DNA from 2 places in the Micromonospora sp. Mcm103 genome. Region 2 is predicted to be linked to the other one. Evidence: riboswitches for the same ligand, from Rfam matches in the RefSeq annotation. Region 2 holds a riboswitch; the other holds the start of a gene.
What was found. Region 2 has a riboswitch for thiamine pyrophosphate ahead of OC439_RS22520 (ECF transporter S component). Riboswitches for the same ligand answer to the same signal wherever they lie in the genome.

Region 1 (4,116 bases), on a different contig from region 2:
GTGGAGGACGAGGTGATCCCCGCCTGCGAGCGGTTCGGCCTCGGCATGCTGCCGTTCTTCCCGCTCGCCAACGGGCTGCTCACCGGCAAGTACAAGCGCGGTGAGGCGCCCCCGGCTGGTAGCCGACTGGCCGGTGGCGGCCGGTACGCCGAGCGGCTGGCCGCCGCGCGCTGGGACGTCATCGAGGCGATCGAGGCGTACGCGGCCGAGCGCGGCATCACCATGCTCCAGGTAGCCATCGGCGGCCTGGCCGCCCGTCCCGCCGTGACCTCCGTGATCGCCGGCGCGACGACCCCCGAGCAGGTGAAGGCGAACGCCGAAGCCGGGACGTGGCAGCCCAGCGACGAGGACCTCGACGCCTTGGACGCCATCCTCTGACCGTCCCCGCCGGTACCGACGCGCCCGCTCGTGCGTTGGATCCGTCCGCGTGTCGGCGTGCACCCACCGTGGCCGCCCGCGCGCGGAGGCACCCATGGCGTTCCACTCAGAGGCAGCGCTCACGACGGGTGGAACGGCATGGGTGTCAAAAGGGCCTTGAAACACCCATGGCGTTCCACTCGTCGCCAGATTCAGTCGCGAGTGGAACGCCATAGGTGTCTGCGGGCGGGCCTTCTGACGCCCGTGGCGTCTCGGGCGGCCCGGCCCGGCCCGGCCCGGCCCGGACCGGCCAGGCGGCGGGTGGCGGGCCGGGGCTGCGGGCACGGATCAGTGGTTCGTCTCGATGGCGCGACGTTCTGCCAGGGCCTGGCGCACCAGGGCCACTGTGGCGTCGGGGCGGCGTAGCACGTCGTCGCCGGTGAACCGGAGCACGACCCACCCGGCCGCGCGGAGCGCGTTCAGGCGCGCCACGTCCCGCCGGAAGTGCGCCCGCTCCCGGTGGTGGTCGCCGTCGTACTCGACCGCGAGGCGGAGAGCCGGCCAGGCCAGGTCCACCCGAGCCACGAAGCGTCCGCCGGCGCGAACCTCGTGCTGTGCGACGAGCGGGCCGAGGCCGGCGTCGAGCAGGAGCAGCCGCAACCGTGTCTCCATCGGGGACTCGCTCAGCGGCTCGGCCACCGCCAGTACCTCGCGCAGCAGCGGAGCACCCGGCCAACCCGGCCGGTCGGCGGCGTAGGCCCGCAGGACTGGCAGCTTCACGGCCCGGCGACGCAGCAGCGCGTCGACGGCGACCAACGCCTCGACGCGGGTGCCGTGGCGGCCCAGGTCGAACGCGGTACGCAGCGGGGTGGTGACCGGTAGCCCGCCGACGAGGGTGCGATCCTGCTCCGGCAGCGGCGAACGGACCACCCGCAACCGTGGGTGCGGTCGCAGTCGAGCAGCAGGCGGCAGCACCACTGTGACCGGCGCGTCGCGGGTGAGCACGTCCACGCCGTACACCCAGGCGGCGCTGCGTCCGGCAAGCACGGCATCCGGCGGCAGACGCAACGTCACCGCCTCGCACCACATCCGGTGGTCGTCGGCGCGGTATCCGTCCCGGTGCACGTACACGTCCGGCAGTAGGCGGATCCACGCCGGCCCGCGCAGCATCGTCCAGGTGAGCAGCCCTTCGGAGACGACACTGCCGCCTCGGAACGGCACGATCGCCAGGCGGCGCGGAACGCGGGCGGGAACGGCCATCCCGGCAGCGTGTCGTGACGGGACGGTCACCCGCTGCCCCGATCCGGCGGACGGCTGGTTCCTGGGAAAAACCTCACCCGGGCTTCCGTACGGGCGGGAGGCGTCGTACGGTAGGCCGCAAGTGACCCACGGGAGCCCGGTGCGGACCGGGCTGAGAGGGGGGCTGGGAGCCCCCGACCGTCGAACCTGATCCGGGTAATGCCGGCGCAGGGAGGAGCGTTGCCGTGCTGTCCCTGGGACGACTGCATCTCATCACCGACACCCGGCCGGGGCGTGACCCGCTCGCCGTGCTGCGTGCCGCCCTGCCCGTCGCGCGCGCCGACCTCGTCGTGCAGGTGCGCGTGGAGGACGACGCCACCGACCGGGAGGCGTACGAGCTGGCGTGCCGGGTGACCGAGGCGTGCCGGCCGTACGGAGCGCGGTGCCTGGTCAACGACCGGCTGCACGTGGCGCTCGCGGTGGACGCCGCCGGGGGCCATGTCGGCGCGGACGACCTGCCGGTCGCAGCCGCCCGCCGGGTACTCGGCCCGGACGCGGTGCTCGGCGCGACCGCCCGGGAGCCGGTAGGCGCCCGTGCGGCGGTGGACGCGGGCGCGAGCTACCTGGGCGTGGGCCCGTGCCACGCCACCACCACCAAGTCCGGCCTGCCGGACCCGATCGGCCCCGACGGGGTACGCGCGGTCGCCGAGGCGGTGAGCGTGCCGGTGATCGCGATCGGCGGGGTGACCGCCGCGAGCGTGCCGGCGTTGCGGGCGGCCGGGGCGTACGGGGTGGCGGTGGTCGGCGCGCTCAGCCTGGCCGCCGATCCAGCGCACGCCACCGCCGAGCTGATTCGGGCCCTGACGTGTTAAAAGGGGGCTCTTCCTCTACCGGAGGCGTTAATAAGGGGCCCTTCCTTACCGACGTGGCGGTGGTGGGCGCCGGGCCGGTGGGACTGGCGATCGCGTGGCGGTGCGCGCAGCGCGGACTGCGCGTGGTCGTGCACGACGACCGGCCCGGGTCGGGTGCGTCGTCGGTGGCCGCCGGGATGCTGTCGCCGGTCGCCGAGGCGTACTTCGGTGAGCACGAACTGACCGCGCTCCTCGTCGAGTCCGCCGCGCGTTGGCCCGGTTTCGCCGCCGAGCTGGCCGGGGCGAGCGGCGTCGACCTCGGCTACCGCACCGAGGGCACGCTCGTCGTCGGGCTCACCGCCGACGACCTGGCCGAGGCGGGGCGGCTGTGGTCGTACCAACGGGGTTTGAGACTGCCGATCACGCCGCTGCGCCCCTCGGAGCTGCGCGACCGCGAGCCGGCGCTGGCGCCGCGCGTGCGCGGCGGCGCTGTCGCGCCCGGCGACCACCAGGTCGACCCGCGGCGGCTGGTCGTCGCGCTGCGCACGGCCGCCGAGCGCGCCGGGGTGGAGCTGCGTCCGGCCCGCGTCGGCGCGTTGTCCGAGGTGGACGCAAGGATCACCGTGGTCGCGGCCGGATGCGGCGCGGCGGCGCTGACCGGCCTGCCGGTCCGGCCGGTCAAGGGCCAGGTGTTGCGGCTGCGCGCGCCGGGTGGCGGTCCGCCGGGCTTCCGGCACGTGATCCGGGGGTACGCGGACAGCGAGTCGGTCTACCTGGTGCCCCGGGACAGCGGAGAGGTCGTGGTCGGGGCGACGGTCGAGGAGCGCGCGGACACCGCTGTCACCGCCGGTGGCGTGCTGACACTGCTGCGCGCCGCCGTGGAGCTGGTGCCGGAACTCGTCGAGTACGAGCTGGTGGAGGCCGTCGCGGGGCTGCGCCCCGGTACGCCCGACAACGCGCCGATCATCGGGCCGCTGCCCGGGCGGCCGGGCGTGCTCGCCGCGACCGGGCACCACAGGCACGGCATCGTGCTCACCCCGGTCACCGCCGACCTGGTCACCGAACTGATCGTCACCGGCGAGCCGGATCCCGCGCTCGTCCCCTTCACCCCGGACCGCTTCGGGAAGGAGCGCACGTGGAACTGATCGTCAACGGCACCGGCCGGACGCTGCCCGAGGGCGTCACCGTCGCCGAGGTGGTCCGCACCGTCACCGACCGGGAGCGCGGGCTCGCGGTGGCGGTGAACGGCGAGGTGGTGCCGCGCGGAGGCTGGACGGCGAGCGTGCTGCGCGACGGCGACCGGGTCGAGGTGCTCAGCGCCACCCAGGGCGGGTGAGCAGGATGTCCACGCTTGAGATCGGTGGGGTCACGTTCGGCTCCCGGCTCATCCTCGGCACCGGCGGCGCGGCCAACCTGCACGTGCTGGAGCAGGCCATCCGCGCCTCCGGCACCGAGCTGGTGACGTTGGCGCTGCGCCGGGTGGACACCACGCCCGGCGGGTCGGGCGGCCTGCTCGACCTGGTGGAGCGGTGCGGCGTACGGCTGCTGCCGAACACGGCCGGCTGCCGTACCGCAGTGGAGGCGGTGAAGACGGCGCACCTGGCCCGGGAGGCGTTCGACACCGACTGGGTGAAGCTGGAGGTGATCGGCGACGAGCGCACGCTCCTGC
Region 2 (4,116 bases):
GCCACCGGGTTGCGCCGGGCCAGCGGGGCGCCGGGCGCGGCGACCGGTTCGAGGCCGATCACGTGACCACCCCGTCGGGGGAGCGGCGCAGGGTGAGCGTCCGGTCGGCCAGCGCGGCCACGAAGTCCTCGTCGTGGGTCACCGTGACCAGGCCGTGCCCGGCGTCGCGCAGCTCGGCGAGCAGGTCGACCAGCTCCAGCCAGGTCCGCCGGTCCTGGCCGAACGTGGGTTCGTCGCAGATCAGCAGGCGGGGCGCCGTGGCCAGCGCGGTCGCCACGCTCAGCCGCCGCGCCTCCCCACCCGAGAGGGTGTACGGGTTGGCGCCGGCCAGCCGGTCCAGCCGCAACCGGTGCAGCAACCCGTCCACGGTGGCGGTGACCGCCGACTCAGGCCGACCGGTGCGGCGCGGGCCGAGCGCCAGCTCGTCGCGCACCGTGGCGGTGACGAACTGGTGCTCCGGGTCCTGGAACACCGAACCGATCCGGCGGACCAGCGCGGGTGCCCGCCAGCGGTGCGGGGGAGTACGCGCGTCCCGCCCGGCGAGTTCCGCCGACGCGGTGACGGCGCCCGTGCCGGGCTTCAGCAGGCCGCCCAGGAGCAGCGCCAGTGTGGACTTCCCGGCCCCGTTGGGACCGAGGACGGCGAGCGCTTCGCCGGCGCGTACCCGAAGGTCGGTGGGGTTGAGCCGCGGCGGCAGGCCGAGCCGCTCCGCGGTGAGCAGCACGTCGCCGGGCGGCGTGGTGGCGTGCCGGGGCGGCGCGACGTGGCCGGGTACCCAGACCCCGGCGGCCGCAAGCGCCTCGCCGTGCGCGGCGAAGACCGCGTCGGGCGGCCCGTCGGCGCGCACGCCGCCGCCGGGTTCCAGCACCACGACGCGGTCGACCAGCGGCAGCGCCTCGGTGACCCGGTGCTCGACCAGGACCATCGTGGTGTCCGGGTCGAGCGCGTTCGCGACGGCCCGGCGGATCAGGCCGGCGCCGGCCGGGTCGAGGTTGGCGGTGGGCTCGTCGAGCAGCAGCAGCCCGGGGCGCAGCGCGAGCGTGCCGGCCAGCGCGAGCCGCTGCTGCTCGCCGCCGCTGAGCGCCGCGGTGGGGCGGTCCCTGTCGTACGGGAAGCCGACCCGGTGCAGCGCCTCGTCGACGCGGGACCAGATCTCCCCGGCGGGTACGCCACGGTTCTCCAGCCCGAACGCCACGTCGTCGCCGGAGCGGGCCATGACGAGCTGGGTCTCCGGGTCCTGGAAGACGATGCCGACGCGCTCGCGGGCCTTGCGCGGGTCCAGCCCGTCGATCTCGACGGTGCCCTCCTGCTCGCCGGAGTCCTCCGGCAGCAGCCCGGCCAGTGCGGCCAGCAGCGTGCTCTTACCGGCGCCGGAGGGTCCGAGCAGCAGCACCCGCTCGCCGCTCTCCACGCGCAGATCCACCCCGCGCAGAGCCCAGCGTTTCCGTCCCCCGTGCCGCCACCCGAACCCCCGGAGCACCACCCCGCTCACCGCCCACCACCCCCTCTCCCGGCCCAGCCTGCGTGATCAAGGAGTTCGCGTCCGGAGAACCGTGCCCGGCGGACGCAAACTCCTTGATCACCGGGGCGGGGCGAGGCGAGCCTCAGACCAGGGCGCGGTCGCGGCCGGCGGGGAAGCGGTCCAGGACGCCGGTGTTCGCCAGCGCGCGGGTGAGGACGTGCGCGCCCAGACCGGCGACGATCGTGGCGCTGACGATCGTGATCAGCGCATACGGGAGGCGGTAGGAGGCGAAGTCGAACGCCTTGTTCCAGTAGACGAAGTCGAAGATCGCCGCGCCGAGGCCGGTCAGCGCACCGGCCAGCACCGCCACCGGCAGTCGGAACGAGCGGTACCGGAACGCGGCGAAGGCCAGCTCGGCGCCGATGCCCTGCATCAGGCCCTGGAGGATCACGATGCTCGCCCACTGGCTCCCCAGCAGGGCGGAGATGATCGCGGCCACCGTCTCGCAGTACAGCGCGGCACCCGGCTTGCGGATGATCAGACCGGCGAGCACCGCCGGGATCAGCCACACGCCGTAGAGCACGGCCTGTGCCGGCGGGAAGAACGCGAACGCCGCGTCGGTGGCGCTCCAGAGCAGGCCCCAGGCCCAGAACACGACGCCGAAGGCGACGGCGATGACCGAGGCGACGACGATGTCGATGGTACGCCAGCGGTTGCTGTCGGTGTGGTTCACGGTTGGCTCCCAGTTCGTCGAGGTGAACCAGGAGAAGACGCACGCCGCGTCCGGTTGTCACCGGACGGCGACGCGGCTGGAGGTCGACCGAACTCCCTGCGCTGGCATTACCCAGATCAGGTTCGAGGGTCTGCGGGCACCGGCCCGCACTCTCAGCGCTGTGCGCTCCCCTGTCGGATGTGAAGTTGTCTCGTCGCAGACGCTAGCACCGACCACGGCCCGGGGCCCAGCAGGGCGAGTGTCGGTATGGTGGCGATCATGCTGGTGGATGCGCGGGGACTGACGTTCGAGGTACGCGCCGGCGGCCCCGAGGGCGGTGACCCGGTCCTGCTGCTGCACGGCTTCCCGCAGCACTCCGGGGAGTGGGACGCGGTCACGCCCGCGCTGCACGCCGCCGGGCTGCGCACGTACGCGCTCGACCAGCGCGGCTACTCGCCCGGCGCGCGTCCGGCGGACGTCGGGGCGTACCGGATTCCGGAGCTGGTGGCCGACGCGGCCGCCGTGCTGGACGCGCTCGGGGTGACCCGCGTGCACGTGGTGGGCCACGACTGGGGCGCGATCGTGGCGTGGGGCCTGGCGGCGGCGCACCCGGCGCGGGTGCGGACGCTGACCGCGGTGTCGGTGCCGCACCCGGCCGCGATGGGCCATGCGCTCGCCACCGACCCGCGGCAGAAGGTCAAGTCCGCGTACATCGCCTTGTTCCGCAAGCCCGGTACGGCGGAGAAGGTGCTGCTGGCGTGGAACGGCGCCACACTGCGCAAGCTGCTCAGCGGCGTGGGCGACGCCGGCACTGTCGCCCGGTACGCCGAGCCGATGCGTGAGCCGGGCGCGTTGACGGCGGCGCTGAACTGGTACCGCGCGATGACCGGTGCGGACATGAAGGCGGTCGCCCCGGTCGGGGTGCCCACCACGTTCGTCTGGAGCGACAAGGACGTGGCGATCGGCCGGACCGCGGCGCAGGCGTGCGCCGCGCACGTCACCGGTGACTACCGGTTCGTGGAGCTGTCCGGCGTCAGCCACTGGATCCCGGACGAGGCGCCCGGCCCGCTGGCCGAGGCGATCCTCGCCCGGTGCGCAGGAACGGAGGAGGCATGACGGTGAGCGCCGAGGCGTACCTGGCGGTGGTGACCGAGACGATCGGCCGGGTCGCCGCCGAGCAGCGGCAGAACGTCGCCGACGCAGCCGACCTGATCGCGGCGGCGCTGCAGGCCGACGGGGTGGTGCACGCGTTCGGCACCGGGCACTCCGAGGCGCTGGCCATGGAGATCGCCGGGCGGGCCGGCGGGCTGGTGCCCACCAACCGGATCGCGCTGCGTGACCTGGTGCTGATCGGCGGCGACCCGGCCGACGTGCTCGGACCGAAGCTGGAACGCGACCCGGCGGTCGCGCACCGCCTCTACGAGCTGGCGCCGATCCGTCCGCAGGACGTGTTCGTGCTGGCCTCGAACTCGGGCGTGAACGGGGCGATGGTCGAGTTCGCGTCCATCGTGAAGGAACGCGGGCACGGGCTGGTGGCGATCACGTCGGCACAGCACTCGGCCCGGATGACGTCGCGGCACCCGTCCGGCCGCAAGCTGGCCGACTTCGCCGACGTGGTGCTGGACAACGGCGCCCCCTACGGCGACGCGACGCTGCCGCTACCGGGTGGCGGCAGCGTCGGCGCGGTCTCCTCGATCACCGCGGCGTTGCTCGCCCAGCAGATCGTCGCCGAGGTGGTGGCCCGGCTGGTCGCGGCGGGGCAGCGCCCGCCGGTCTACCTGTCCGCGAACATCACCGGCGGCGACGAGCACAACGCCGAGCTGGAGGCACGGTACGCGGGCCGGATCCGCCGCGGTTCCTGAACCGGTTTCGTGATCAGCCGTACGGGGCACTGGCGCTCCTGCCGGTGGGCGTTCACCCGCCGGCCGTGCCGTCTCCCGGG

Region 1: linked by a shared signal. The riboswitch ahead of thiE (thiamine phosphate synthase) and the one ahead of OC439_RS22520 (ECF transporter S component) in region 2 are both predicted to bind thiamine pyrophosphate.

The regions. Positions count from the first base shown of each region.
Region 1 covers NZ_JALJRJ010000005.1:75,133-79,248, reverse strand. The annotation lists gene OC439_RS09345 (aldo/keto reductase) at 1-378, shown strand, start outside; gene OC439_RS09340 (DUF559 domain-containing protein) at 706-1,617, opposite strand; TPP riboswitch at 1,736-1,847, shown strand; gene thiE (thiamine phosphate synthase) at 1,842-2,468, shown strand; gene thiO (glycine oxidase ThiO) at 2,462-3,592, shown strand; gene thiS (sulfur carrier protein ThiS) at 3,583-3,783, shown strand; gene OC439_RS09320 (thiazole synthase) at 3,789-4,116, shown strand, end outside.
Region 2 covers NZ_JALJRJ010000019.1:77,830-81,945, forward strand. The annotation lists gene OC439_RS22510 (energy-coupling factor transporter transmembrane component T family protein) at 1-62, opposite strand, end outside; gene OC439_RS22515 (ABC transporter ATP-binding protein) at 59-1,492, opposite strand; gene OC439_RS22520 (ECF transporter S component) at 1,605-2,195, opposite strand; TPP riboswitch at 2,271-2,377, opposite strand; gene OC439_RS22525 (alpha/beta fold hydrolase) at 2,454-3,290, shown strand; gene OC439_RS22530 (SIS domain-containing protein) at 3,287-4,036, shown strand.